DNA from 3 places in the Streptomyces sp. NPDC025793 genome. Region 1 is predicted to be linked to each of the others. Evidence: predicted binding sites of a transcription regulator. Region 1 holds the regulator's gene; each other region holds the start of a gene.
What was found. Region 1 encodes HrcA, which represses chaperone genes, less so after heat shock. Its sites were predicted from a motif close to TTNGCACTCNGNNNNNCNGAGTGCNAA; they were not measured.
Positions count from the first base shown of each region.

Region 2: the regulator HrcA is predicted to act here: its motif matches at 6,369-6,395, upstream of groL (chaperonin GroEL).
Region 3: the regulator HrcA is predicted to act here: its motif matches at 3,497-3,523, upstream of groES (co-chaperone GroES).

Region 1 covers NZ_JBVHMR010000027.1:64,045-73,671, forward strand. The annotation lists gene ACZ4MF_RS35220 (16S rRNA (uracil(1498)-N(3))-methyltransferase) at 1-176, opposite strand, end outside; gene ACZ4MF_RS35225 (nitronate monooxygenase) at 173-1,249, opposite strand; gene dnaJ (molecular chaperone DnaJ) at 1,472-2,608, opposite strand; gene hrcA (heat-inducible transcriptional repressor HrcA) at 2,609-3,625, opposite strand; gene ACZ4MF_RS35240 (MBL fold metallo-hydrolase) at 3,799-4,521, shown strand; gene ACZ4MF_RS35245 (DUF3097 domain-containing protein) at 4,556-5,368, shown strand; gene hemW (radical SAM family heme chaperone HemW) at 5,402-6,634, opposite strand; gene ACZ4MF_RS35255 (SpoIIE family protein phosphatase) at 6,661-8,481, opposite strand; gene ACZ4MF_RS35260 (AMP-dependent synthetase/ligase) at 8,605-9,627, opposite strand, start outside.
Region 2 covers NZ_JBVHMR010000003.1:417,859-427,485, forward strand. The annotation lists gene ACZ4MF_RS09395 (hypothetical protein) at 1-111, opposite strand, end outside; gene ACZ4MF_RS09400 (transglycosylase domain-containing protein) at 159-1,784, opposite strand; gene ACZ4MF_RS09405 (sigma factor-like helix-turn-helix DNA-binding protein) at 1,781-2,863, opposite strand; gene ACZ4MF_RS09410 (SigE family RNA polymerase sigma factor) at 2,977-3,492, shown strand; gene ACZ4MF_RS09415 (L,D-transpeptidase) at 3,482-4,159, shown strand; gene ACZ4MF_RS09420 (hypothetical protein) at 4,205-4,519, shown strand; gene groL (chaperonin GroEL) at 4,620-6,242, opposite strand; gene ACZ4MF_RS09430 (cold-shock protein) at 6,563-6,766, opposite strand; gene ACZ4MF_RS09435 (MoaD/ThiS family protein) at 7,198-7,473, opposite strand; gene thrC (threonine synthase) at 7,470-8,753, opposite strand; SAM riboswitch class I at 8,771-8,918, opposite strand; gene ACZ4MF_RS09445 (glucosyl-3-phosphoglycerate synthase) at 9,102-9,627, shown strand, end outside.
Region 3 covers NZ_JBVHMR010000016.1:21,652-31,278, reverse strand. The annotation lists gene ACZ4MF_RS27635 (SDR family NAD(P)-dependent oxidoreductase) at 1-411, shown strand, start outside; gene ACZ4MF_RS27630 (ester cyclase) at 510-1,217, shown strand; gene groL (chaperonin GroEL) at 1,294-2,922, opposite strand; gene groES (co-chaperone GroES) at 3,042-3,350, opposite strand; gene ACZ4MF_RS27615 (polysaccharide deacetylase family protein) at 3,588-4,439, opposite strand; gene ACZ4MF_RS27610 (polysaccharide deacetylase family protein) at 4,508-5,452, opposite strand; gene ACZ4MF_RS27605 (THUMP-like domain-containing protein) at 5,544-6,707, shown strand; gene ACZ4MF_RS27600 (RNA polymerase sigma factor) at 6,762-8,039, opposite strand; gene ACZ4MF_RS27595 (YciI family protein) at 8,085-8,438, opposite strand; gene ACZ4MF_RS27590 (LCP family protein) at 8,539-9,597, opposite strand.

The DNA.
Region 1 (9,627 bases):
CCCTCGGCCGCCTTGACGACGCCCTCGGCCCAGCGGCCGCGCCCGTCGGTGAGGACCACGTCCTCGCCGGGCCGCAGCCGCTTCACGGACACGGCGTGCCGTCCCTCGGGTCCGTCGAGCACGAACTCCGGTCCGGTGAGGTCGAGTCGGTCCACGACGAAGACGGGCGCGGTCATCGCGCGTCACCTCCGGCCGACAACGCCGTCCGGGCAGCGGCGAGTTCGGCCGCCAGCACCTCCACCAGCTCTCCGGCGGGCAGTTCCCGGGCCAGCCGGTGGCCCTGGCCCGCGAACAGCGACATGCCCTGGGCGTCCCCGGCCCGGGCGGCGGCCTTGCGCAGCGGCGAGGTCAGGTGGTTGACCTCGGGGTAGGCGGCGGGGGCGTAGGGGCCGTGCTCGCGCACGAAGCGGTTGACCAGTACGCGCGCCGGGCGGCCCGAGAACGCGCGGGTCAGCTCGGTGCGCGCGTACAGGGGGTCGGTCAGCGCCCGCTTGTGCAGGGCGTGGGCGCCGGACTCTGGGGTGGCGAGGAACGCGGTGCCGAGCTGGGCCGCGCTCGCGCCGGCCGCGAGGACGGCGGCGATCTGACCGCCGCGCATGATGCCGCCTGCGGCGACGACCGGCAGGCTCACGGCCTCCCGGATCTGCGCGACCAGCGACAGCAGACCGATGCCGGAGCCGTCGTTCTCGGGCAGGTCCCGGTGCGTGCCCTGGTGGCCGCCGGCCTCCACGCCCTGCGCGATCACCGCGTCCGCCCCGGCCCGCTCGACCGCGCGTGCCTCCTCGGCGGTGGTGGCGGTGACCAGGGTGACGGTGCCGGCCCGGCGCAGCCGGTCGAGCACGTCCCGGCCCGGCACGCCGAAGTGGAACGAGACCACCGGCACCGGGTTGTCGAGGAGTACGGCGAGCTTGGCGTCGTAGCCGTCGTCCCGGCCGCTGTCGGGGTCGCCCAACTCGGTCTCGTACCAGGCGGCCTCGCCGGCCAGCTGATGCGCGTAGACCTCCACGGCGCCCGATTCGGACAGCTCGGGCTGCGGCAGGAACACGTTCACGCCGAAGGGGCGGCTCGTGAGCCCTCGCAGCTGTTTGATCTCCTGGTACATCCCGTCGGCGGTCTTGTAACCGGCGGCGAGGAACCCGAGGCCACCGGCCTCGGAGACGGCGGCGACGAGCTGCGGGACGGAGACGCCGCCCGCCATGGGGGCCTGCACGATCGGGTGGGGGAGGAGATCGGTCAGCGCGGAGGACATGACCGCATGTTGTCACGTCCTCCGAACAAGTCCGAAACCGGGCTTCCCACGGCATAGGACAGGGGCATACGGGTGGTCCGAGCAGCCCGTACGCCCCTGGTCCCCCCGGGCTCAGCGACCGTTGAACGCGTCCTTCAGCCGCGAGAACAGCCCCTGCTGACCCGGCTGACTGTGCCTGCCCGGGGGCCACCCCCCGCCCCCCCGGCCGCCCGGCAGCTCGCGTCAGCGACCGTTGAACGCGTCCTTCAGCCGCGAGAACAGCCCCTGCTGACCCGGCTGGAACTGCCCCTGCGGACGCTCCTCGCCGCGCAGCTTGGCCAGCTCGCGCAGCAGTCGCTCCTGCTCGGGGTCCAGCTTGGTCGGGGTCGTGACCTCGACATGCACGATCAGGTCACCCCGGCCGCCGCCGCGCAGATGCGTGACGCCGCGGCCATGCAGCGGGATCGACTGGCCGGACTGGGTGCCCGGCCGGATGTCGACCTCCTCCATGCCGTCCAGGGTCTCCAGCGGCACCTTGGTGCCGAGCGAGGCCGCGGTCATCGGGATCGTGACCGTGCAGTGCAGGTCGTCGCCGCGCCGCTGGAAGGTCGAGTGGGGCAGCTCGTGGATCTCGACGTACAGGTCGCCGGCCGGACCGCCGCCGGGGCCGACCTCGCCCTCGCCGGCGAGCTGGATCCGGGTGCCGTTGTCGACACCCGCCGGGATCTTGACGGTCAGCGTGCGCCGGGAGCGGACCCGGCCGTCGCCCGCGCACTCCGGGCACGGGGTCGGCACGACGGTGCCGAAGCCCTGGCACTGGGGGCAGGGGCGCGAGGTCATGACCTGGCCCAGGAAGGACCGGGTGACCTGCGAGACCTCGCCGCGGCCGCGGCACATGTCACACGTCTGGGCGGTCGTACCGGGCGCCGCGCCCTCGCCGTTGCAGGTGTTGCAGACGACCGCCGTGTCGACCTGGATGTCCTTGGTGGTCCCGAAGGCCGCCTCGTTCAGCTCGACCTCGATGCGGATCATCGCGTCCTGGCCGCGCCGGGTGCGCGAGCGCGGCCCGCGCTGCGACGCCGTACCGAAGAACGCGTCCATGATGTCGGAGAAGTTGCCGAAGCCACCGGCGCCGAAGCCGCCCGCGCCCGCGCCGCCGCTCTGCGAGAGCGGGTCGCCGCCGAGGTCGTAGACCTGCTTCTTCTGCGGGTCCGACAGCACCTCGTAAGCGGCGTTGATCTCCTTGAACCGCTCCTGGGTCTTCGGATCCGGGTTGACGTCCGGGTGCAGCTCGCGCGCGAGCCGACGGAACGCCTTCTTGATCTCATCCTGCGACGCGTCGCGGCGCACGCCGAGAACGGCGTAGTAGTCCGTGGCCACTTACGACTCCGCCAGGATCTGTCCGACGTACCGTGCCACTGCGCGTACCGCTCCCATCGTTCCCGGGTAGTCCATGCGGGTCGGTCCGACCACGCCGAGCTTGGCAACCGCCTCGCCGCCCGAACCGTAGCCCACCGACACGACGGACGTGGAGTTGAGTCCCTCGTGTGCGTTCTCGTGACCGATACGCACGGTCACGCCCGGATCCTTCGCCTCGCCAAGGAGTTTGAGGAGCACGACCTGCTCCTCAAGGGCCTCCAGGACGGGCCGGATCGTGAGGGGAAAGTCATGTCCGAAGCGGGTGAGATTGGCGGTGCCGCCGATCATCAGCCGCTCCTCGTTCTCCTCCACGAGTGTCTCCAGAAGAGTGGAGAGCACCGTGGAGACCGTACCGCGGTCCTCCGGATCGAAGGCGTCCGGAAGATCCTCGACCAGCGTCGGCACGTCCGTGAACCGGCGCCCCGCGACCCGGCTGTTGAGCCGCGCCCGCAGATCCGCCAGCGAGGCCTCGCCGAACGGCGCCGGACAGTCGACCATCCGCTGCTCGACCCGGCCGGTGTCCGTGATCAGCACGAGCATCACGCGCGCGGGCGCGAGCGAGAGCAGCTCGACGTGGCGGACGGTGGACCGGGTCAAAGACGGGTACTGCACGACGGCGACCTGCCGCGTGAGCTGCGCGAGCAGCCGTACGGTACGGGCCACGACGTCGTCGAGATCGACGGCGCCCCCCAGGAAGTTCTGGATGGCCCGCCGTTCCGGAGCCGTCATCGGCTTGACACCGGCGAGCTTGTCGACGAACAGCCGATAGCCCTTGTCGGTCGGAATCCGCCCGGCGCTGGTGTGCGGCTGCGCGATGAAGCCCTCGTCCTCCAGGGCCGCCATGTCGTTGCGGACGGTCGCCGGGGAGACCCCGAGGTTGTGCCGCTCGGTCAGCGCCTTGGAGCCGACCGGCTCCTCCGTCCCGACGTAGTCCTGGACGATCGCGCGCAGCACCTGGAGCCTGCGTTCACTCAGCATGCGCGCGCACCTCCAGCACGTCGTCCCCTCGCCCCGTTCGTCCGTCGGGGTCGGCCTCCTGGCACTCTTCCCATACGAGTGCCAGCCCTTTCCCGGCCCCAGTGTACGACTGTCCGGTACACCCGGGGCAAGGTCGGTGCGCTCGCCACGCGTCGTACGGCTAGCGTCGCGGTATGACCGTGACTTGGGAAGAGCTGGGGTGGGAACGGCTGGCCGCCGGGGTCGGGCGGTGCCGGCTGCCGGGCTGGGACTGCACGGTGGGGCTGGTCCTCGGCGAGGGTACGGCGCTCTTGGTGGACGCCGGGTCGAGTCTGGCCGAAGGCGCGCGGCTGCGGGGGCAGGCCGAGGAACTGGCCGGCCGCCGTGTGACCCATCTCGCGCTCACCCACCCCCATTTCGACCATGTCTTCGGGGTCCCGGCGTTCGCCGGGGCGCGGGTGTACGCGGCGGTGGGTGCGGACGCGGTGTTCGCCCACGAGCGGGAGGAACTGCGCCTGGACGCGATCAGGAACGGCCTGCCGGTCGCCGACGCCGACGAGGCGACGGACGCGCTGGTCCCGCCCGCCCACCAGGTCTCGGGCGAGTGGACCCTGGACCTGGGCGCCGGCCGCCAGGTCCTGCTGGCCAACGTGGGCCCCGGCCACACCGCGAACGACCTGGCGGTCCTGGTCCCCGGCGACCGTGAGGTGGTCTTCTGCGGCGACCTGGTCGAGGAGTCCGGCGAGCCTCAGGCGGGCCCGGACGCGGTCCCGACCCGCTGGCCCGCCGCGCTCGACCGGCTGCTGGCGCTGGGCGGTGCGGACGCTCTGTACGTGCCGGGTCACGGAGCGGTGGTGGACGCGGCGTTCGTACGACGGCAGCGCGATCGGCTGGCGGCCCGCTTCGGCGTGTCGTAGGCGCTGGTCCGCGACTTCTCCTATCGTCACTCGAATGCGCCAGTACTCCGCCGATCTGACCCCGCCGTGGAAGAAGTCCCCGCCCGTGCCGGAAGTGGCGGCGGAGCCGGGTCTGGTGGTGGAGGAGCCCGGCACCGGGTTCTGCGGGGCGGTGATCCGCTGCGAGGCGGGCACGGTGACCCTGGAGGACCGCTTCGGCAAGCACCGTGTCTTCCCGCTGGAGCCGCGCGGTTTCCTGCTGGAGGGCAGGGTGGTCACGCTCGTACGGCCGTCGTCGTCGCGCGGTCCGGTACGGCCCACCCGTACGGCCTCCGGCTCGGTCGCCGTGCCCGGCGCACGCGCGCGCGTGGCCCGCGCCGGCCGCGTCTACGTCGAGGGCCGGCACGACGCCGAACTGGTCGAGAAGGTCTGGGGCGACGACCTGCGCGTCGAGGGCGTGGTGGTGGAGTACCTGGAGGGCGTGGACGATCTGCCGTCGGTCGTCGCGGAGTTCGCTCCCGGGCCCGACGCCCGCCTGGGCGTCCTGGTGGACCACCTGGTCCCCGGCACGAAGGAATGGCGCATCGCCGAGTCCGTGACGAGCGAGCACGCGCTGGTCGTCGGCCACCCGTACATCGACATCTGGGAGGCCGTGAAGCCGGCCGCCCTGGGCATCGCCGAGTGGCCCCGGGTCCCCCGCGGCCAGGACTGGAAGACGGGCGTGTGCCGCGCCCTGGGCTGGCCGTCGGACAACACCGGCGCGGTGTGGCAGGCGATCCTGAAGCGGGTGGGCTCCTACAAGGACCTGGAGCCGGAGCTGCTGGGGCGGGTGGAGGAGCTGATCGACTTCGTCACGGCGCCCGCGTAGCCGAACGCGGGCGCCTCGTGCCTCGGTGCGGTCTCAGTCGACCAGGTCCCGCACCACCGCGTCCGCCAGCAACCGCCCCCGCAGCGTCAGCACGGCGCGCCCCTCGTCGTACGGCCCCGACTCCAGGAGGCTCTCCCCCAGCGCGCGCCGGGAAGCCGCCAGTCCCTCCCGCTTCAGCAGGGACAGCGGCACGCCCTCCCGCAGGCGCAGCTCCAGCAGGACGCGCTCGACCCGCCGGTCCTCGTCGGAGAGCAGCTCGCGCCCGGCGCCCGGTGAGCGGCCGGAGGCCAGGGCCGCCGCGTAGGCGCCCGGGTGCTTGACGTTCCACCAGCGCACGCCGCCCACGTGCGAGTGCGCCCCCGGGCCCGCGCCCCACCAGTCGGCGCCGCGCCAGTACAGCTCGTTGTGCAGGCAGCGCCCGGCTTCCGAGGTGGCCCAGTTGGAGACCTCGTACCAGTCGAAGCCCGCCGCGGACAGCAGTTCCTCGGCGATCAGATAGCGGTCGGCGTGGACGTCGTCGTCGGTCATCGGGATCTCGCCCCGGCGGATCCGGCGGGCGAGCTGGGTGCCCTCCTCGACGATCAGGGCGTACGCGCTGATGTGGTCCGGGCCCGCGCCCAGCGCCGCCCGGAGCGACGCCCGCCAGTCGTCGTCGCTCTCGCCCGGCGTGCCGTAGATCAGGTCGAGGTTGACGTGCTCGAAGCCCGCCGCCCTCGCCTCCGCCACGCAGGCCTCGGGGCGGCCGGGGGTGTGGGTCCGGTCCAGGATCTTCAGCACGTGCTGCCTCGCGCTCTGCATGCCGAAGGAGATGCGGTTGAAGCCGCCCTCGCGGAGGGTCGCGAGATAGGCCGGGTCGACCGACTCCGGGTTCGCCTCCGTCGTCACCTCCGCGTCCGGCGCCAGGCCGAACTCGTCGCGGATGGCGCCCAGCATCCGGACGAGATCGTCGGCGGCCAGCAGCGTCGGCGTACCGCCCCCGACGAAGACCGTGCGGACCTCCCGGGGGTCGTCGCCGAGCACCTTGCGGGCGAGGCGGATCTCGTCCGTCAGCGTCTGCGCGTAGTTGTCACGGGACGCCAGCACGCCGCCCGTGCCGCGCAGCTCGGTCGCGGTGTAGGTGTTGAAGTCGCAGTAGCCGCAGCGGGTGGCGCAGTACGGCACGTGCAGGTAGAAGCCCAGCGGGCGGTCGGCGGCCCCGGCGAGCGCGGACGCGGGCAGCGCGCCGTCGGCGGGGACGGGCTCGCCGTCGGGGAGTGCGGAAGGCATGTCCCCATTGTCCAGCACCCCGGGCGTCACTCCGCCTGGAGGACGAGCAGCGCCAGATCGTCCTCGGGCTGGCCGCCGCCGAAGTCGTGCACCAGGCGGCGGATCGTCTCCGCGATCAGCTCGGCGTCCAGGCCCGCGCAGCCGGACAGGGCGCGGGCGAGTCCGTCGCCGTCGTCGAACTGGCGGGAGCCGGAGCGCCGCTCGGTCACCCCGTCGGTGACGCACAGCAGGCTGTCGCCGGGCCGCAGGTCGAGGGTCTCGCTGGTGTAGGTCTCGTCCTCGATCACGCCGAGCAGGGTCTGCGGGCGGGCCGCCGTACGCACCGTGCCGTCGGGGCACAGGACGAGCGGCAGCGGGTGGCCGGCGGAGGCGAGCGTGCAGCGGACCCCGTCCGCGTGCGGCGTCAGCTCGCCGTAGAGGAGGGAGAGGAAGCGGGTCTGCGGGCCGTCCCCGGGGGCCACGGGGCGGCCGCCCACCGCGACCAGGGCGCGGGCGGCGGCGTCGGCGGCCTCGGTGGCGTCGTCCAGGAGGAGCTGGTTGAGGCGGTCGAGGACGTCGGCGACCCGGTAGCCCTCGCGGGCGAGCAGGCGCAGCCAGGGCCGGGCGAGGCCGATCACGACGGCCGCCTCGGGGCCCTTGCCCTGGACGTCGCCGATGGCGAAGCACCAGCGGCCGTCGCCCGCCGGGAACAGGTCGTAGAAGTCGCCGCTGGGGCCGCCCTTGTCGCACGGCTCGTACACGAGCGCGCTGCTCATCCCGGGGATCTGGGCGACCGCGCCGGGCAGCAGCCCGCGCTGGAGCACGGCGCTGATGGTGGCCTGGCGGGCGTACTGGCGGGCCGCGCCGATGGCGAGCGCCACCCGGCGGCCCAGGTCCTCCACGAGGCCGGTGACCTCGTCGGGGAAGGCGGCGGGGCCGGACCGGCCGATGACCAGCGTGCCGAGCGGCCGGCCGCCCGCGATCAGCCGGTACGCCAGCGCCGTGCCCTCGGCGCCGCGCGGGCCGAGCGCGTCGCCGGGCCAGGGGTACGGCTCGGGGCCCGAGCGCAGCCCCTCGCGCGGGGCGGGCGGCTCCTTCTCCAGGGTGCGGTGCAGCTCCTCGACATGGCCCTCGCAGGTGTGCCAGACCCGGGCGGGTCCGCCGCCGATGCCGCCGCGCGCGCTCGCCTCGTCCTCCAGCCACACCGCGCACCAGTCGGCGAGCCGGGGCACGATGAGCTGGCCGGTGAGCGCGGTGACCAGGGACTCGTCCAGCTGTCCCGCGAGCAGGTCGGAGGCCTCGGCGAGGAAGGACAGCGCGCCCCGGCCGAGCCACTCGCCCTCCCTGTCGGCCCGCAGCGGCTGCGGGGCCAGCTCCTCGGCGACCGCCAGGGCGGCGCCCGGGGCCGGTCCGTCCGGCTCGCCGACGCCGCCCGGGGGCAGCCGCGCCCAGACGGTCTTGGCGCCGACGCGGTAGGTGACGCCCCAGGACTCGGCGAGCGTGGCGACCAGCCGCAGCCCGCGCCCGTACTCGTGGGCGTCGTACGGCGCCTCGCCGCCGAGGGGGTCCCGCGGGGCGCGCGAGGGGTGCCGGTCGCACACCTCCACGGTGAGCGCGCCGCTCTCCTCCAGCCGCCACTCGACCTCGACGTCCGTACCGGCGTGCACGACGGCGTTGGTCACCAGCTCGCTGACGACGGCCATGGCGTCGTCGGCGAGCCGCGGCGCCACGCCCGGCTCGTCGGCGAGCGCGGCCCGCACCAGCGCCCGCGCCGCCCCGGGCGCCAGCGCACTCCCGGGCAGCGCCGCCCGCCCCCGTGCCTCCCTGGCCCGTGGCCCGCTCTCCCGTTGCGTGGGTATGGCCGCCATGTCCATGCGGCCAGGGTGACAGACAGGGGGCGATCAGAAGCGCTCAGTTATCGAAGTGGCCAGAAGAGGGCCACTTTTGAACAAGGTGGAGCGCAAACTCCCGGGGGCGCGGGGAACCACGCGCTACTTCTCCCTCGTCCCGGCGTACATCTCGTCGATGAGGGCCTTGTACTCCCTCTCCACCACCGGCCGCTTCAGCTTCAGGCTCGGCGTGATCTCGCCGTGCTCCACGTCGAGATCCCTCGGCAGCAGCCGGAACTTCTTGATCGTCTGCCACTTCTGGAGCCCCGCGTTGAGCTCCCGCACGTACCCGTCGACCATCTCGACCGTCTGCGGCGCGGCGACGATGTCGGCGTACGACCGTCCCTCCAGCCCGTTCTCCTTCGCCCAGTCCAGGATCGCGATCTCGTCGAGGGCGATGAGGGCGGTGCAGTAGTTCCGGTCGGCGCCGTGCACCAGGATGTTGGAGACGTACGGGCACACGCCCTTGAACTGGCCCTCGACCTCGGCCGGGGCGACGTACTTGCCGCCGGAGGTCTTGATGAGGTCCTTCTTGCGGTCGGTGATGCGCAGATAGCCGTCGGGGGACAGCTCGCCGATGTCGCCGGTGTGGAACCAGCCGTCGGACTCCAGCACCTCGGAGGTCTTGTCGGGCAGGTTGTGGTAGCCCTGCATGATGCCGGGGCCGCGCAGCAGGATCTCGCCGTCCTCGGCGATGCGGACCTCCGTGCCGGGCAGCGGCTTGCCGACCGTGCCGGTGCGGTAGGCCTCGCCGGGGTTGACGAAGGAGGCCGCGGAGGACTCGGTGAGGCCGTAGCCCTCCAGGATGTGGATGCCGGCGCCGGCGAAGAAGTAGCCGATCTCGGGCGCGAGCGCGGAGGCGCCGGAGACACAGGCGCGCAGCCGGCCGCCGAAGGCCTCGCGGAGCTTGGCGTAGACGAGGGTGTCGGCGACCTTGTGCTTGGCGGCGAGGGCGAAGGGCGCCGAGTGGGTGCCGGTGCGGCGGAAGTTGTCCTGGGTGACCTTGGCGTACTCGCGGGAGACCTCGGCGGCCCACTGGAAGATCTTGTACTTGGCCGGGCCGCCCCCGCGGGCCTTGGCGGCGACGCCGTTGTAGACCTTCTCGAAGATGCGCGGCACGGCCGC
Region 2 (9,627 bases), on a different contig from region 1:
GCGAAGGGCCGCCGCCGGCTTCGAGGCGACGCCGATGTTGCAGCGGCCCAGGTCGACCAGGGCGTACGGGTGCCCCTGGGCGCCGCTGACCGGACTCAAAAGACCCCCCACGGCCCGAAGCTCCTGCTCCGGCCCTCGGCCTGGTCCGCGTTCGTCGATCACCTCAAGCGCCCCCAGAGCTGAGTCGCCGTCTGTTCCGTGAACGCCGTCGGTGAGGGGTTCGCCGGCAGCTGCGCGGGCACCGTCGTGTCCTTCTTCTTGCCCGGCTTGTCGGCGAAGAGGGCGACGGTCAGGGTGAGCCGGGTGTCGTAGGCCACGGTCCACACCGTGCGGCGGGTGCTGCCGCCGCCCGCGCCCGCCGTGAACGGCTTCGCCGGTGGGCCGGCGACCGGCGCGGCCACCGCGCGGGCCGCCAGCTCCGGCAGGACCCGGTGGCGGTCGGGGTGTGCGGAGTAGACGGTCCGGCCGTCGCGGGTGATGCGGGCGACGGTGTACGGCGCGGCGTACACGCCGTCGGCCGCGACCGCCGCGTACGCCGACGTGAACTTCAGCGGGGTCGGCGCGGTCGTCTTCGCCAGTGCGGTGAGCGGCGCGCCGAACCGGAACCCGGTCAGCGGCTCCAGCGCCGAGCCCGCCTCCACCGCCCCGCTCACCGCGTCGTTGAAGGGTTGCCGGGCGTAGTCCGACCCTCCGTACAGGACCCGCACCGCACCGTCGCCGGGCTCGATGCCGACGACCGCGGTGTGCAGCCGTACCCCGCCCTTGGCGGGCTTGAGGCCCTTGACCAGTTCCGCCGTGGAGTCCTGCTGGGTGAGGTCGAAGGTGGTGCGCACGGTGTAGCCGCCCTTCGCCAGCTGGTCCTCGGTGATGCCGAGCCGGTCGGCGGCCTCTTTCGCCGCGACGTCGATCAGGTACTGCCGCTGACCGTCGGTGGCCCCCGGCGGATAGAAGCGGAACGCCGGGAAACGCGCCTCGGCCCGCTGTTTCGCCGTGATGTTCCCGCTCGCCGCCATCGCGTCGAGCACCCATTCCCAGCGGCGTTGGAGGGTCGCCGTGACCTTCGGGTCCGAGCCGGCCTTCTCGTAGTAGGAGGGGAGGTTGATGATGGCGGCCAGGGCCGCGCCCTGCGAGACGGTGAGGTTCCTGGTGTCGACGTCGAAGTAGTTGCGCGCGGCGGCCTGGACGCCGGCGGCGCCCCGGCCGAAGTACACGGTGTTGAGGTAGCCCTGGAGGATCTCGTCCTTGGAGCGCGTGCGGTCCAGCTTGACCGCGATCAGCGCCTCGCGCGCCTTGCGTGACAGCGACTGCTCGGGGCTGAGCAGCGCGTTCTTCACGTACTGCTGGGTGATGGTGGAGCCGCCCTGCCGTTCGCCGCCGGTCAGCGCCGCCGCGACGGCACGGACCAGGGCCTTCGGGGAGACCCCGGAGTCGGTACGGAAGGAACGGTTCTCGGCGGCGATCACCGCGTCCTGCACATACCGCGGAACCTGCGACAGCGGTACGTCCTGGCGGTCGACCGGGCCTCGGCGGCCCAGGTAGGCGCCCTTCTCGTCGAGGAAGACGGTGCTCTGGACGACGGTGTCCGGGTGCGGCTCGGGAATGACGGTGAGCTTGTACGCGACGACGACCGCCGCGCACAACAGGACGATCAGGACCAGGAAGGCGGCCAGCAGCCGGCGCGCGATACGGCCCCGGTTGCGGCGCAGGCGGACGCGGAACGGGACGCGACGCGGGGTGCGGCGCGAACTCGCGGGCGGGACGGCCTCCTTGAGTTCTGTGGTCATGCCCGCCACCCCCCGCTCCGCAACCGTGCCACGACGGCGCCCGCGGCGTCGTACACCCTGACGCCCTCACCCCCGCCGGCGCTGCCGGTGCCCCCGGCCGACTCCATGCCCGCGACGATGAGCGTCTTGGTGTCCTGCCCGGACAGCGACGTGCTCGCGTACCAGACGCCCCAGCCGGGGCGGCCCGCCAGGGTGAGCACGTTGGCGGCGACCGGGCCGTGGCCGGTGTCCAGCTCGACACGGCCCGGGTCCCCGGTGACGCCGTAGTACAGGCCGGACAGGAAGTACCCGCCCCGCACCGGCTCCGCCTGCACGGACACCCCCGGCTTGTGGCGCGGACAGGTGTCCAACCCGCGGAACTGGTCGGCCTGTTCGGGCGTCGACCAGTGGCTGCCGTCCGCGGTCAGCCACATCTCCACGCCGGGCGCCGCCTGCACCCGCTCCCCCGGCGCCACGATCCGTACGGAACCCGCCTCGCGGCCGGCCACCGTACCGGCCGACGAACCGCTGCCGGCCCCGCCGACCAGGCCGATGGCGACGAAACCCCCAGCCACCAGCACGACCGCACAGCCCCCGGCGGCCACCGCGGCCCGGCGCCGCCGCCGCGCCCGCCCCCGCACGGTCACCGCCGCCAGCGGGACCGGGCCGGGAACCACGTCACCGGCCGCGGCGGCGCAGGCCGCGCGCAGCCGCTGTTCGTCACCCCCGGCCGCCTTCACCCCACGCCTGGCGACATGGCGCACCGCGCCCGTGGAGATGCCGAGCAACTGACCGATCTGCGCGTCCGGCAGCCCCTCGCCGTACCGCAGCACCAGCACGGCCCGTTGCCGGTCGGCGCGCCGCCCGAGCGGCCACGGCCGCCGCAACCAGCTCCGCACGAGGTGACGCCGTACATGGAAGTCCACGTCGTTGTGCGGAACGCGGCGCCAGCGCGCGTACACCCGTGCCAGCGTCCTCCTCGCCAGATCGTCCGCCTCGGCCGGATCTCCGGTGAGCTTCAACGCGGTGAGAAGGAGCCGGGGCCAGCAGGCGCGCGCGTAGGCGGCGAAGTCGTGATGGATCCGGGCACCCGTCCGCATCGTCTTCTCCTTGGGTCACATGTGTTTCGATGTACGCCGCACACGCGGCCCACGGGACCTGTACGCACGGGCGGGGCAGGCGGGTTGCACCGGAGACGAAAGACGCGGAGGGCATGACCGAGGACGAGTTCGACGCTTTCTACGCGGCCGCGTTCCCCCGCCTGACCGGGCAGCTCTACGCCTTCACCGGAGACCACGGCGAGGCCCAGGACGTGGTGCAGGAGGCGTTCGTACGCGCCTGGGACCGGCGGAAGTCCTTCCTGGCCGACAGCGCCCCCGAGGCCTGGATCCGCACGGTCGCCGTACGGCTGGCGGTCAGCCGCTGGCGGCGCGCCAGGCGCTGGCTGGAACTGGTACGGCGGCACACGCCGCCGGAGTCAACCCCCGGCCCCGGCCCCGAACACACCGCGCTGGTGGCCGCGTTGCGCGCGCTTCCCCCGGCACAGCGGCTGGCGATCGTCCTGCACCATCTGTGCGACCTGAGTGTCGAGCAGGTAGCCTCCGAGACCGGCGCGCCCGTGGGCACGGTCAAGGCCCGGCTGTCCCGGGGCCGGGCGGCACTGGCGAAGCAACTGGGCACGGACGAGGCCGAGGAGCCGGTACGGAAGGAGGGCCGCCGTGTCGGATGACCTCACCGCGCATGAACTGGCCACCACACTCCACAAGTTGGCCACGGCGAACGAAACCCAGCCACCCGTCTCCGCCGCCGGGATCCGCCGCCGCGCCGTCCGCCGGAGCCGCCGCCGTCGCACGGCCCTCGCCCTCGGCGCGGGCGCCACGGCCCTCGCCCTGGCGGCATTCGCCGTGTCCCTGAAGACGGGTGGCACTCCGGAACACCGTCAGCCCCCGGCCGCCACCGCTCCCCGCCTCCCGTCCCCCTCCCTCTCCCCTTCCCCCTCCTCCTCTTTTCCCGGCCCGCCCCCGACCGCGACCCCGTCGGGGATCGCGATCGCCGGAACGGTGAACCTGGGCAAGCAGACCCTGACGATCGACGGCCGGGTCATGCCCATCACCTCGGGTTTTCCGACCCTCGTGGCCGCCGGCCCGCTGACCGTCGCCGCGAAACTCGACCTCAGCCGGGGCTCCGTCGGTCAACTCCCCGAGGCTTCCTGCAAGGTGGCGGGACCGTACGTGGTCGAACTCCGCGACACCGACCGGAACTTCATCCACGTCGGCTCCCTCGCCTGCAGCGCCCGAACCGGCAGCTGGATCGGCCTCGACCCCAAGGACGCCGTCTGGCTCTACAACAGACTGACCCCGGGCGACACGCTGTCGGCGGTCACGCCGAAGGCCTAGGCGCGGCGCGCTGTTCGCGCCACAACGAGCGCCAGGCGTTCGCCGGTGCAGCAGGGACCGAGCACCGTGCCCGAGGTGCTCGGGTTGGAGCGGATGCGGACACCGTCCGTGGACATGCCGGACGGCAACCACGGCGAGATCTTCATGTGGCTGCTCCGTCAGTGCATGCAGCAGCGTCCCGAGCTGAACCTCGTGCCCGAGCAGGGCGTGAAAGCCGAGGCCTACCGCAGGCGCCGCGCCCGTACGGACGGCTTCCTCGCGCCGGAAGGACACTTCAGGGGGCACGGGGAGCGGTCGAAACCGACGGCGCTCTCATGGCCGTGGACATCACCTCCCGCGACCGCGACGCCGAGAAGCTGAAGGACTACGCCGACCGAGAACGCCCGAGGGCGGCACCCCCAGCCGGAAGCTGGAAGTGCCGCCCTCGGTCCGAAGGACAGGCGATCAACCGTCAGGTCGATCAGAAGTCCATGTCACCGCCCGGCATGCCGCCCGGAGCGGCCGCGGCGGCCTTCTCCGGCTTGTCGGCGATGACGGCCTCGGTGGTGAGGAACAGCGCGGCGATGGAGGCCGCGTTCTGCAGCGCGGAACGCGTCACCTTCGCCGGGTCGATGATGCCCTCGGCGATCATGTCGACGTATTCGCCCGTGGCGGCGTTCAGACCGTGGCCGACGGCCAGGTTGCGCACCTTCTCCACGACGACGCCGCCCTCAAGGCCACCGTTGGCGGCGATCTGCTTCAGCGGGGCCTCCAGCGCGAGCTTCACGGCGTTGGCGCCGGTCGCCTCGTCACCCTCCAGGTCCAGCTTCTCGAAGACCGAGGAGGCCTGCAGCAGGGCCACGCCACCACCGGCGACGATGCCCTCCTCGACGGCCGCCTTGGCGTTGCGCACGGCGTCCTCGATGCGGTGCTTGCGCTCCTTGAGCTCCACCTCGGTGGCGGCACCGGCCTTGATGACCGCGACGCCGCCCGCGAGCTTGGCCAGGCGCTCCTGGAGCTTCTCGCGGTCGTAGTCCGAGTCGCTGTTCTCGATCTCGGCGCGGATCTGGTTCACGCGGCCGCCCACCTGCTCCGAGGAGCCGGCGCCGTCGACGATGGTGGTCTCGTCCTTGGTGATGACGACCTTGCGGGCGCGGCCCAGGAGGTCCAGGGTCGCGTTCTCCAGCTTGAGGCCGACCTCCTCGGAGATGACCTCGCCACCCGTGAGGATGGCGATGTCGCCGAGCATGGCCTTGCGGCGGTCGCCGAAGCCCGGGGCCTTGACGGCGACGGACTTGAAGGTGCCGCGGATCTTGTTGACGACCAGGGTCGACAGGGCCTCGCCCTCGACGTCCTCGGCGATGATCAGCAGCGGCTTGCCCGACTGCATGACCTTCTCCAGGAGCGGGAGCAGGTCCTTGACCGAGGAGATCTTGGAGTTGGCGATGAGGATGTACGGGTCCTCCAGCGCCGCCTCCATGCGCTCCATGTCGGTCGCGAAGTAGGCCGAGATGTAGCCCTTGTCGAAGCGCATGCCCTCGGTGAGCTCAAGCTCCAGACCGAAGGTGTTGCTCTCCTCGACGGTGATGACGCCTTCCTTGCCGACCTTGTCCATGGCCTCGGCGATGAGCTCGCCGATCTGGGTGTCGGCGGCGGAGATGGACGCGGTGGAGGCGATCTGCTCCTTGGTCTCTACGTCCTTCGCCTGCTCCAGCAGGGCGGCGGAGACGGCCTCGACGGCCTTCTCGATACCGCGCTTCAGGGCCATCGGGTTGGCACCGGCGGCGACGTTGCGCAGGCCTTCCTTGACCAGGGCCTGGGCGAGCACGGTCGCGGTGGTCGTACCGTCACCGGCGACGTCGTCCGTCTTCTTGGCGACTTCCTTGACCAGCTCGGCGCCGATCTTCTCGTACGGGTCCTCGAGCTCGATCTCCTTGGCGATGGAGACACCATCGTTGGTGATCGTGGGGGCGCCCCACTTCTTCTCGAGGACGACGTTGCGGCCCTTGGGGCCGAGCGTCACCTTGACGGCGTCCGCGAGCTGGTTCATGCCGCGCTCGAGGCCGCGCCGCGCCTCCTCGTCGAACGCGATGATCTTGGCCATGTGAAGTGGTCCCTCCAGGACTGGGGGTGATTCCTTCGGACCGCGCCCGCGCCCGCGACGGACGGCTCGCCGGCCTGTGGTTCCTTGCCCCACGTGGCCTGCGGGCCTCACCGACCCGGTCCTTCTTTGTCACTCTCACCTTCAGAGTGCTAACGCCAATGATTAGCACTCGCCCCTGTCGAGTGCAAGCGCCTTCGGGGGTCGGGGCGCGCGCTCAGCCGCCCGCGAACAGAGGATCCGGGCGCGGCGGAACGGGGCAGCCGGGCACGGCGAAGGGCCCGCACCCCTCGCGAGGTGCAGGCCCTTCGGACAAGAAACGTTCAGGCGCTGAGGCGAACCATGTCGGCCTGCGGGCCCTTCTGGCCCTGCGAGATCTCGAACTCCACCCGCTGCCCCTCTTCCAGGGTGCGGTAGCCGTCCATCTGAATGGCGCTGTAATGGACGAAGACGTCCGCACCACCGTCGACCGCGATGAAGCCGTACCCCTTCTCCGCGTTGAACCACTTGACGGTGCCCTGAGCCATGCCTAACTCCCCTATTACTGGCCCTTGCACAGATCCACACTTCGCGGACCCGGGTCAGACCTCACCCCCCATCGGTCGGGGGCGTGCGCCGGAACGCGTCGACCGCGGCTGAATGTATCTGTCCAACTGCCGTCTGCAACAGGTCAATCGGACGAGAAATCTGGACGACGACGGTCCGGAATCTGCCTAAAATACGGCCGAATACAGGGCAAGTCGGGCCGTACAAAGTGGAACAAAAGCCGCAGAAAGCCCGCATAGTTTGGCTACTTCTTATCGGGCTCGCGGTGCGAAATCCGGGACCGCGACCTTCAGGTCCGGAACGCGTTCCCCAACTGTACCGCGCTCAATCACACTGAATGGCCCCCTCCGTTTCTCTCACGGGGGAGGCCATTCGATGAACAATCGGTAACCGAGATTACCGACGGTAATGATCAGCCGCCGGCGACCGCCGGAATGATGGAGACTCCGGCGCCGTCCGGGGTCGCGGTTTCCAGGCCCTGCTCGAAGCGCACGTCGTCGTCATTGACGTACACGTTCACGAACCGGCGCAGCTTGCCCTGGTCGTCCAGGACGCGGGCGGCGATCCCGGTGTGGTTCTTCTCCAGGTCCTCGATGACCTGGGCGAGGGTCGCGCCCTCGGCGGCGACCTCGGCCTGGCCGCCGGTGTAGGTGCGCAGGATGGTGGGGATGCGAACGGTCACGCTCATGCGAGGCCAGCCTCTCGGAAGGAGTCCAGGGTCGGACGGATGGTGGCGGTGAGACCCGTGCCGGCCACCGCGTCGAGGGTCTTCAGGCCGTCGCCGGTGTTGAGGACGACCGTGGTCTTCGTCGGGTCCAGGACGCCGGCCTTGACCAGCTTGCGGGTGACGCCGACCGTCACACCGCCCGCCGTCTCGGCGAAGATGCCCTCGGTGCGGGCCAGCAGCTTGATCGCGTCGACGACTTCCTCGTCCGTCACGTCCTCCACCGCACCGCCGGTGCGGCGGGCGATGTCCAGCACGTACGGCCCGTCGGCCGGGTTGCCGATGGCGAGGGACTTGGCGATGGTGTTCGGCTTCTGGGGGCGGACCACGTCGTGCCCGGCCTTGTACGCGGTCGACACCGGCGAGCAGCCCTCGGCCTGGGCGCCGAAGATCTTGTACGGCCTGTCCTCGACCAGCCCGAGCTTGATGAGCTCCTGGAGACCCTTGTCGATCTTCGTCAGCTGGGAGCCGGAGGCGATCGGGATCACGATCTGGTCCGGCAGCCGCCAGCCGAGCTGCTCGCAGATCTCGTACGCCAGCGTCTTGGAGCCCTCGGCGTAGTACGGCCGCAGGTTGACGTTGACGAAGCCCCAGCCCTCGCCGGCCGGGTCGCCGATCAGCTCGGAGCAGAAGCGGTTCACGTCGTCGTAGTTGCCCTCGATGCCGACGAGTTCGCCGCCGTAGACCGCGGCCATGACGACCTTGCCCTGCTCCAGGTCGTGCGGGATGAACACGCAGGAGCGGAAGCCGGCGCGGGCGGCGGCGGCGCCGACGGCACCGGCCAGGTTGCCCGTGGAGGAGCAGGACAGGGTGGTGAAGCCGAAGGCGCGGGCGGCCTCCAGGGCCTGGGCGACGACGCGGTCCTTGAAGGAGTGCGTCGGGTTGCCGGAGTCGTCCTTGACGAACAGGCCGCCGGTGACGCCCAGTTCACGGGCGAGGTTGTCGGCCTTGACGAGCTTGGTCCAGCCGGGGTTGATGTTCGGCTTGTCCGCCACGTCGGCCGGGACGGGCAGCAGGGGGGCGTACCGCCAGATGTTCGCGGGTCCGGCCTCGATGCGGGCCCGCAGTTCCTCGGTGTCGTAGGCCGAGAAGTCGTAGGCGATCTCCAGCGGGCCGAAACACTCCTCGCACGCGAAGACCGGGCCGAGCGGGACACGGTGACCGCACTCGCGACAGCTGAGGGCCGCGGCCGGACCGAGGTCGACGGGGGAGGTGGAGGTGCTTGCAACTGTCTGCACAGCCATGGAGGCGAGGCCCTTTCTCCTCATCTTCCTCACGACGCATCTCGCCGTGAGACGGATTTGGCACCTTCCCTAGCCGGGAGCCTCGCCACGTCAACGTGCCAAGAACCGACTGGAGGGTTGCCGGGGCTTCATCGGGCCGTGTCCCTCTGCCCCTCTGGATGAGCGGTATGCGGTTGTATGAGCAGTTGTACGCACGAGTCGTGCGCGCCCGCGCCCCCGACATGCGATGGTCACCGGCGTTGTTCAAGACTGTAACCGAAGGCCAGGACAGTTGAGATAGTCGTCCGAACCGCGAGATGGATCACACAGTCACCACCTGTGATCACGAACAGTGAGGAGCCGCAGAGCGTGCTGGAAGAAGTAGAGCGCTGGCTGGCCACCCGCTCCTGGTCCGTGACCGATCGCCCGCTCCAGCGGATACTGGCCGCCAAGCAGCGCACGGGACAGACGATCAGCGTCGTGCTGCCCGCGCTCGACGAGGAGGAGACCGTCGGCGACATCGTCGCGGTCATCCGCCGCGAGCTGATGGAGCGGGTCCCGCTCGTCGACGAGCTCGTCGTCGTCGACTCCGGCTCCACCGACCGCACCTCCGAGGTCGCCGCCGCCGCGGGCGCCCGGGTCGTCCACCGTGACGCGATCCTGCCGCGCATCCCGCCCGTTCCCGGCAAGGGCGAGGTCCTGTGGCGCTCGCTCCTCGTGACCCGCGGCGACATCATCTGCTTCGTCGACGCGGACCTGCGCGAGTTCTCCGCCGACTTCGTCTCCGGCATCGTCGGCCCGCTCCTCACCGACCCCGGGATCTCGCTGGTGAAGGCCATGTACGACCGCCCGCTCGCCGGTGCCGCCGGGCAGGGCGGCCGGGTCACCGAGCTGA
Region 3 (9,627 bases), on a different contig from region 1:
GCCGGGGCGATGCGCGAGCGGCACCGGGGCGGGATCGTCAACGTCGCCTCCGTGGCCGCCTTCGTGCCGCGCGGCACCTACGGCGCCTCCAAGGCCTGGGTCGTGCAGTTCACCCAGGGCGCGGCCAGGGACCTGGCCGGCAGCGGGGTGCGGCTGATGGCCCTGTGCCCCGGCTTCGTGCGCACCGAGTTCCACGAGCGGGCCGGGATGGGCACGGACAACATCCCGGGCTGGATGTGGCTGGACGCCGACAAGCTGGTCGCGGCGGCCCTGGCCGATCTGGCGCGCGGCAGGTCGCTGTCGATCCCCGACCCGAGGTACAAGGCGCTGATGGGCCTGGTGAAGGTCACGCCCCGGGCGCTGCTGGGCGGGATCACCTCGAAGACGGGGCGCAAGTACGGGCCGCAGTAGCCCCGGGGCGAGCACGGACGACGCCGTCGCCCCGGTGTGAGAACGGGGCGAAAATGGGCGTGACGGAAACCGGGCCAGGGGGGCCGGGAGGCGGCGTCATGACCTTCGTACAACTCATCGAGTGCAGGACGAGCCGGCTGGACGAGATGAACCGGCTCATGGACGACTGGGTCGCGCAGACCAAGGGACGGCGGACGGCGACGCACGCGCTGGTCGGCAAGGACCGCTCGGACGCGTCGCACGTCGTGGAGTTCGTGGAGTTCCCGTCGTACGAGGAGGCGATGCGGAACTCGAACCTCCCGGAGACCGACCGGGTCTTCCAGGGGATCCTCGCCCTGTGCGACGGGATGCCGACGTTCACGGACCTGGACGTCGTACGGGACGACCGGCCGGCCGAGGAGACCGTGCGGCGGTTCTTCGCGGCGCTGACGGCTCCGGGTGAACTGCCACCGCTCAACGACCTGTTGGACGAGGACATCCACAGCCACGACCCGATCAACCCGCAGGACACCCTGGGGCTGGACAACTTCCGCGCCGAGGTCCGGATGTGGCGCGCGGGCTTCGACCTCACGTTCACGATCGAGGACCTGCTCGTGCAGGACGAGCGGGCCTGCGCGCGCTGGACCGGGAAGGCCACGCACAAGGGCGAGTTCCTGGGGATCGCGCCGACCGGGCGGCAGGTCGTCATGAGCGGGACGACGCTGTTCCGGTTCCGCTCCGACGGGAAGATCGCCGAGACCTGGTGGCAGCACGACACACTGGGGCTGATGCAGCAGCTGGGCGCGCTGGACGAGTTGGAGCAGTAGCCCCGCGCGGCGGCGGACAGGGCGAAGGCCCGGCTCCCCTTCCGGGGTGCCGGGCCTTCGCTGACGGGTGCTTGCCTCAGTGGGCGTGGCCGTGGCTGTGACCGTGGCCCGCGGCCTCCGGCTCCTCTTCCTTCTTCTCGACGACCAGGGTCTCGGTCGTGAGCAGCAGGGAGGCGATGGAGGCGGCGTTCTCCAGGGCGGAGCGGGTGACCTTCACCGGGTCGATGACGCCGGCCTTGACCAGGTCGCCGTACTCGCCGGTGGCGGCGTTGTAGCCCTGCCCCTTCTCCAGGTCCTTGACCTTGGAGACGATGACGTAGCCCTCCTGGCCGGCGTTCTCGCCGATCCAGCGCAGCGGCTCGACCACGGCGTTGCGGACGACCGCGACACCGGTGGCCTCGTCGCCGGTCTTGTCGAGGTTGCCCTCCAGGACCTTGGAGGCGTGGACCAGGGCGGAGCCACCACCGGAGACGATGCCCTCCTCGACCGCGGCGCGGGTCGCGGAGATGGCGTCCTCCAGACGGTGCTTCTTCTCCTTCAGCTCCACCTCGGTGGCGGCGCCGACCTTGATCACGCACACGCCGCCGGCCAGCTTCGCGAGGCGCTCCTGGAGCTTCTCGCGGTCCCAGTCGGAGTCGGTGTTCTCGATCTCGGCCTTGATCTGGGCGACACGGCCGTGGACGTCCTCGGTCTTGCCGGAGCCGTCGACGATGGTGGTGTCGTCCTTGGTGACCGTCACGCGGCGGGCGGAGCCCAGCACGTCCAGGCCGGCCTGGTCGAGCTTGAGGCCGACCTCCTCGGAGATGACGGTGGCGCCCGTGAGGACGGCCATGTCCTGGAGCATCGCCTTGCGGCGGTCGCCGAAGCCGGGGGCCTTGACCGCGACCGCGTTGAAGGTGCCGCGGATCTTGTTGACGACCAGGGTCGACAGGGCCTCGCCCTCGACGTCCTCGGCGATGATCAGCAGCGGCTTGGACGCGCCGGCCTGGATGACCTTCTCCAGCAGCGGCAGCATGTCCTGGATGGAGGAGATCTTGCCCTGGTTGATGAGGATGTAGGGGTCCTCCAGGACGGCCTCCATGCGCTCCTGGTCCGTCACGAAGTACGGCGACAGGTAGCCCTTGTCGAAGGCCATGCCCTCGGTGAAGTCCAGCTCCAGACCGAAGGTGTTGGACTCCTCGACGGTGATGACACCGTCCTTGCCGACCTTGTCCATCGCCTCGGCGATCAGCTCGCCGACCTGCTGGTCCTGGGCGGACAGCGCGGCGACGGCCGCGATGTCGGACTTCTCGTCGATCGGGCGGGCCGTGGCCAGCAGCTCGTCGGAGACGGCCTTGACGGCGGCGTCGATGCCCTTCTTCAGGGAGGCCGGGGAGGCGCCGGCGGCGACGTTCTTCAGGCCCTCGCGCACCAGCGCCTGGGCGAGCACGGTGGCGGTGGTGGTGCCGTCACCCGCGATGTCGTTGGTCTTGGTCGCCACCTCCTTCACCAGCTGCGCGCCGAGGTTCTCGTACGGGTCCTCGATCTCGACCTCGCGGGCGATCGTGACACCGTCGTTGGTGATGGTGGGGGCGCCGAACTTCTTGTCGATGACGACGTTGCGGCCCTTGGGGCCGATCGTCACCTTCACCGTGTCGGCCAGCTTGTTGACGCCGCGCTCAAGGGCGCGACGGGCGTCCTCGTCGAACTTCAGAATCTTCGCCATGACAGCGGAAGCCCTCTCGGAAATCTGTGGGTGAAAAAAGCTGCGCCCCGGGCGCCCGGCTTCTTATCGGTCGCGGGGGCCAGGGGCGCAGCTCAGGAGCAAAGGAATGCTCGAAGTGATTACTTCTCGATGATCGCGAGCACGTCGCGAGCCGAGAGGACGAGGAACTCCTCGCCGTTGTACTTCACCTCGGTGCCGCCGTACTTGCTGTACAGGACGACGTCGCCGACCTTGACGTCGAGCGGAAGGCGCTCGCCGTTCTCGAAGCGGCCCGGACCCACGGCGAGGACGGCGCCCTCCTGGGGCTTCTCCTTCGCGGTGTCCGGGATGACCAGGCCAGAGGCGGTGGTCTGCTCGGCGTCGAGCGGCTGGACCACGATGCGGTCCTCAAGCGGCTTGATGGCAACCTTGGAGCTGGTGGTCGTCACGATCCGACCTCCCCCTTCGGAGATCTCACGGGGTTAACTGTCTGAGGTGGCGACCAGGTGGATCCGTCGTCGCGGGTGCCGGACCTGCCCGTCGCGTGTTTGGCACTCTCACGCGTCGAGTGCCAGAGCCGAGACTATGACCGCGATTAGCACTCGGTCAAGCGGACTGCTAATCCGTGCGGCGCGTCGGCCGGACGAAGGTCCGGGACGGCCCTCCGGGAGCGCCTCCGGGAGCGGCTACAGGTAGTCCTCCAGCCGCCCCACCGTCAGCCCCCGCTGCTGGGCCCTGCGCAGCACCCTGATCGTGCGGTCCCGCAGGGTCCGGCCCGTCGTCTCGTCCGGCCCGACCAGGACGATGTCACCGGGGCGAAGGCGGTGCTCGCCCCGGCTGTAGGCCAGGTCGGCCGGGGTCATGGCGGCGCGCCACAGGACGAACGCGGAGATGCCGCAGTCGGTGGCGGCGCGCAGGGTGGTCGTGTCGTACGAGCCGTAGGGCGGGCGGAAGAGGCGGGGGCGCAGGCCGAGCCGGGACTGGAGGCGGTCCTGCTGGCCGCAGATCTCGGCGCGCTGGCTCGCGTACGGCAGTCCGGCCAGGACACGGTGGTCGAGGGTGTGGTTCTGGATGCCGGCGCCCAGCGCGTGCAGCCGGGCGAAGTGGTCGTACCGGGGGCCGGCCACGCTGTCGGTGAGGAACATGCTGACCGGCAGCCGCAGTTCGCGGACCATGTCGACGAAGCGGGGGTCCTTGTCGGCGCCGTCGTCGTAGGTGAGGAAGACGACCGGGTCACGGGTGGGGACGTGGTCCATGACCCGGGGCAGGGAGCGTCCGGCGCTGTGCGGGCTCAGGGCGAGGGTGCGGGCGTCCGGCCGGGGCGGGCGGGCGAGGGGCTCGGTGAGGCCCCAGCGGCGGTAGCGCCGGTCCGTGGCGGGGCCGTGCGGGGCGTGCGGCCGGACCTCTTCGGCGGCCTTGCGACCGAGGCGTTCGATGGGGTCGACGGACTGCGCGCAGCCCGTGAAGAGGAGCGCGGGGAGGAGGAGGGCGGCGCTCAGCGCCCGGCGCGCGCGGCGGGCGGGGGCACCGCCGGGCACAGGGCCGGGTACAGGGCCGGGCACGGGAGTTCGCCGGTGGGGCGGGGCCCAGAGGCTCCTCCCGCGCGTCACAGGTAGTCCTCCAGGCGGGCCACGGCGTAGCCCTCGCGGGTGACCTTGTTCAGGAAGCGGCGCATGTCGTCGACCATCGTGCCGTTCCACTCGGAGCGGCCGCGGAAGTGGGTGAGAACGATGTCGCCGCGGCGCAGCTTCTGGTCGTCCTCGCGGTACTCCCAGTGGTCGACGTACACCTCCTCGTTCCAGATCGGCGCGTACCTGATGCCGCAGGCCTTGGCGGCGCGCAGGCTGTCCTGGTTGTAGTTGCCGTACGGGAAGCGCATGACGGTGGGCGCCTTGCCGAACTGCTTCTTCATGATCTCCTGCATGCCGCAGATCTCGGCCTTCTGGTCCTCGTAGGACAGGCCCGGCAGGTAGGGGTGGTGCAGGGTGTGGTTGTCGAGGGTGTGGCCCTCGGCCTGCATGGTGCGGAAGTAGCCGTAGTCGTCCTTCACCAGGTAGTTGCTGAGGAAGGCGGTGTACGGGATCTTCAGGTCCCGCATCATGCGCAGGAAGCGGGGGTCCTTCTCCGAGCCGTCGTCGATGGTGAGGAAGACGATCTTCCGGTCGGTGGGGATCGTGGTGAAGACCGGGGGCAGGTCCCAGTCCACCTGGTGTTTCACCTCGAAGCCTGCCCGGGCCCTGATCTCCGGTCTCACCCTGGGAGGTGGCGGGGGCGCCAGCGGGACCCCGTTCAGGCCCCAGCGTTTGGCGGCGGCGACGAGGCGGGCGTGCTCGGCGGCCTGCCGGGCCCGGGCTCTCAGGGCCTGTTCGGGGCCGCCCCGGCCGCTGGGGGCGGGGCGGGTCACGGCGGGGCGAGTCTCGACGGGACGGGTCTCGGCGGGGCCGGCGCAGCCGGAGAGGAGGGCGGCGCAGGCCAGGGCGGCGGCTCCGCAGCCGAGGCCGGGACGCCCGCAGTGCGACCAATTCTTATCGTTTTGTACGACTGCTCGCATGACGCCGGATCCTCCCAGGACCGCCCCCCGGATCCCCGGCCGACACCGCCGCCGCAGGCGCGCCGTCCACCGACTGGCCCACAATGACCCGGTGAACGACCTCGCTCTCCTGCTCACCCCCGAAGGCCGCGCCCTCCTCGACGAGGTGCGCGACACCGCACCGGCGGACGAACTCGCCGTCGCCACCCGGCTGCGCCGCGACCACCCGGCCGAGCTGGTGTCGGCCGCGCTCGGCCAGGCCCGGCTACGGCAGCGGGCGGCGGCGAAGTTCGGGGCGGCGGACGCGGGGCGGATGTTCTTCACGCCGAACGGGGTCGAGCAGTCGACGCGGGCCGGCGTGGCGGCGTACCGCGCCGAGCGGTTCACGGCGCTCGGCGTGACCTGCGTCGCCGACCTGTGCTGCGGGATCGGCGGGGACGCGATCGCGCTGGCCCGGGCCGGGATCCGGGTGCTCGCCGTGGACCGGGACCCGGTGACGGCGGCCACGGCCCGCGCGAACGCCGAGGCGCTGGGTCTCGCCGAGCTGATCGAGGTCCGCGAGGCCGACGTCACCGAGGTGGACACGAGCGGGTACGACGCGGTGTTCGTGGACCCGGCGAGGCGGGGCGGCCGCGGCCGCATCTTCGAACCGGAGGCGTACTCGCCGCCCCTGTCCTGGGCGGTCGGCGCGGCCCGTACGGCTCCCCGCGCCGCCCTGAAGATCGCCCCGGGCATCCCGCACGAGGCGGTCCCCGCCGAGGCGGAGGCCGAGTGGATCTCCGACGGCGGGGACGTGAAGGAGGCGGTGCTGTGGTTCGGCACCGGCGCGCCGGGCGCCGTACGGGCCACCCTGCTGCCCGGCCCGCGCACGCTGCTGGGCCGCGGGCTGCCCGACCCGGACGTCCGGGCGGTGGGGCGGTACCTGTACGAGCCCGACGGCGCCGTGATCCGCGCGCATCTGGTCGCCGAGGTCGCGCAGGACCTGGCCGGCGGTCTGCTCGACCCGACCATCGCGTACGTCACCGCCGACGAGCGGCGCCCGACCCCGTACGCCACCGCCTACGAGATCACCGACCAACTCCCCTTCAACGTCAAGAAGTTGAAGGCCCTGCTGCGTGAGCGCGAGGTCGGCACGCTGACGGTGAAGAAGCGCGGGTCGGCGGTCGAGCCGGAGGAACTGCGCAAGAAGGTGAAGCCGCAGGGGCCGAACGCGGCGACGGTGTTCCTGACCCGGGTGGCGGGCGCACCGACGATGCTCGTGGGGCACCCCGCCTGAGCGCTCCGCCGGAAGTGCCGGGATGCGCCGTCGATCGTCTGCGGGCCCGCTCCGTCACGGCAGTTCGGCGGCCCGGCGCAGCAGCAGTTCCCGTTCCTTGTCGTTGCGTGCCAGGGCCGCCGCCCGGGTGAACTCCTCGCGGGCCTCCGTCGTGCGGCCGAGGCGGGCCAGGAGGTCGGCGCGGACGCTGGGGAGCAGGTGGTAGTCGCGCAGGGCGGGGTCGGCGGTCAGGGCGTCGACCAGCCGCAGCCCTTCCGCCGGGCCGTCGGCCATCGACACGGCGACCGCGCGGTTCAGTTCGACCACGGGGGACGGGGCACGGGCCGCCAGCAGCGCGTACAGGGTGGCGATGGCGCGCCAGTCGGTGTCCTCGTAGCGGTACGCGTGCGCGTGGCACGCGGCGATGGCCGCCTGGAGGGCGTACGGGCCCGGGGCGCCCGACGCGGTGGCGCGGTCGAGGGCGTGGATGCCGCGGTCGATGAGGCGCCGGTTCCAGCGGCGGCGGTTCTGCTGCGCCAGCAGGACCGGTTCGCCCTCCGGGCCGGTGCGGGCGGCCGTGCGGGACGCCTGGAACTCCAGCAGCGCGGTCAGGCCGTGCACCTCCGGTTCCTCGGGCATCAGGGCGGACAGGACGCGGGCCAGGCGCAGCGCGTCCTCGCACAGGCCGGGGCGCAGCCAGTCGTCGCCGACGGTCGCCGCGTACCCCTCGTTGAAGATCAGGTAGATGACGTCCAGGACCGAGCCGAGGCGGGCCTCGCGGTCGGGGCCGTACGGCAGCTCGAAGGCGACGTTCTTCGTGGCGAGGGTCCGCTTGGCGCGGACGACGCGCTGGGCGATCGTCGGTTCCGGTACCAGGTAGGCGCGGGCGATCTCGGCCGTGGTCAGGCCGCCGACGAGGCGCAGGGTGAGCGCGGTGCGGGCCTGCGGGGACAGCACCGGGTGGCAGGTGGTGAAGACGAGCCGGAGCAGGTCGTCGTCGATGTCGTCCGGGTCGGCCGGCTCCTCGGGCGGTACCGTCGTCGCCAGGTCCCGGCCGATCTCGGCGAGCTTGCGGGCGTAGGTCTCGCGGCGCCGGATCAGGTCGACGGCGCGGTGCCGGGCGGTGGCCATGAGCCAGGCGCCCGGGTTGTCGGGCACACCGTCGCGGGACCACCGCTCCAGGGCGGCGACCAGGGCGTCCTGGGTCAGCTCCTCGGCGATGCCGACATCCCGGACGATCCGGGCCACGCCCGCGACGACACGCGGGGACTCCAGCCGGAAGACGGTCTCGATGGCGTGCGCCGCGGCGGGGTCCGGGGTGCCGTGCCGTGCCGGGGTGGGCTGTGCTTCCACAGCCCACCATGCAACACCCCTCGATGCCGCAGGGCCAGCGAACACTCAGCCCTCGGCGATCTCCCGCACCTCGCACGAGACGGTCCAGTAGTCCTCGTGCACCTTCAGGAACCGCTTGGTCCACTCGACGGCCTCGGCCTTGTCCTTGCACTGCATGATCGCGTAGCCGCCGACGACCTCCTTGGACTCGGTGAACGGCCCGTCGGTGACGGACAGCTTCCCGCCCTGCCAGCGCACGGTGGTGCCCTGGGCGGCGGGGGTCAGCCCGGCGGTCTCCAGCATCACGCCGGCCTTGGTGATCTCCTCGATCAGCTCGCCCATCCGTCCCATCAGCTCCTCGCTGGGGCCGGCGGGAGCGGTGGACTGGTCGATGTGCACGATCGACAGATAGCGGGGCATGGTGACTCCTTCGGTCCGGGTGGTGGGGTCCGTCCCCGCCACTCACCCATGCGTCGAACGGCGGGACCCGGGATCGACACACCTCCGGAAATATTTTTCTTCAGCGCAGGGACGCCCACAGCGCGCTCGCCGCCGGCTCCTTCGCGATCACCCGGTTGGGGTCGGAGGGGGCCGTGACGACCGGCATCATCACCGTCGTCACATGGTCGGCGGTCAGGGCCTTCAGGCTCTCGCCGAGGCTCATCAGCGCGTTCAGGGAGCCGAGGCCGGTGTCCGTGGTGAGGCCGGCGGTGGCCGCGTCGGCGACCCGGTAGAGCCGGGCCGGGTCGGTGAGCAGGCTGGTGCTCGCCATCTGCTGCAGCAGGGCCTTGACCAGCTTCTGCTGGAGCCCTATCCGGCCGAGATCGCTGCCGTCGCCTATGCCGTGCCGGGTGCGGGCGAGGGCCAGGGCCTGCGTGCCGTCGAGGTGGTGGGCTCCGGCGGCGAGGTCGAGGTGGCTGTCGGCGTCGTGGATGTCCTGGCCGGTGGTGACGTCGACCCCGCCGAGGGCGTCCACCAGCTTGGCGAAGCCGGAGAAGTCTGCCTCCATGAAGTGGTCCATGCGGACGCCGGTGATCGACTCGACGGTCTTCACGGCGCACACCGGCCCGCCCACCTCGTAGGCGGTGTTGAACATCGCGCCGTACGCCACCGCCGTGGACCGGCCAGCGGACAGCGGGCAGGACGGGCGGGTGACGAGGGTGTCGCGCGGGATGCTGACCACGGTGGCCCGGGTCCGGCCCGCGTCGATGTGCACGACCATCGCCGTGTCCGAGCGGGCGCCGGAGCTGTCGCCGCCGCCCAGCTTCCGGTTGGCGCTGCCGCTGCGCGAGTCCGAGCCGAGCACCAGGATGTTCAGGGAGCCGGACGGCAGCGGGGAGGCGGAGGCCGAGGGGGACGGGGTGGTCATCGGCCTGGCGGGGCGGTCGTCGCCCAGCGCGCCGTTGATGTCGACGCTCCTGATGTTGTGGTCGAGATGCCAGTACGCCCAGCCGACGGTCCCCCCGCCCAGCACCAGCACCCCCGCCAGAGCGAGGCCGACGATCTTCGGCGCCCTCGGCCGCCGGCCACCTCGTCCGCCCGTGTCGTCCTGCTCGCCGTGCCCCTCGTGTCGCGTCACGACACAGGAACGTAAGTCCGAATTATTAGG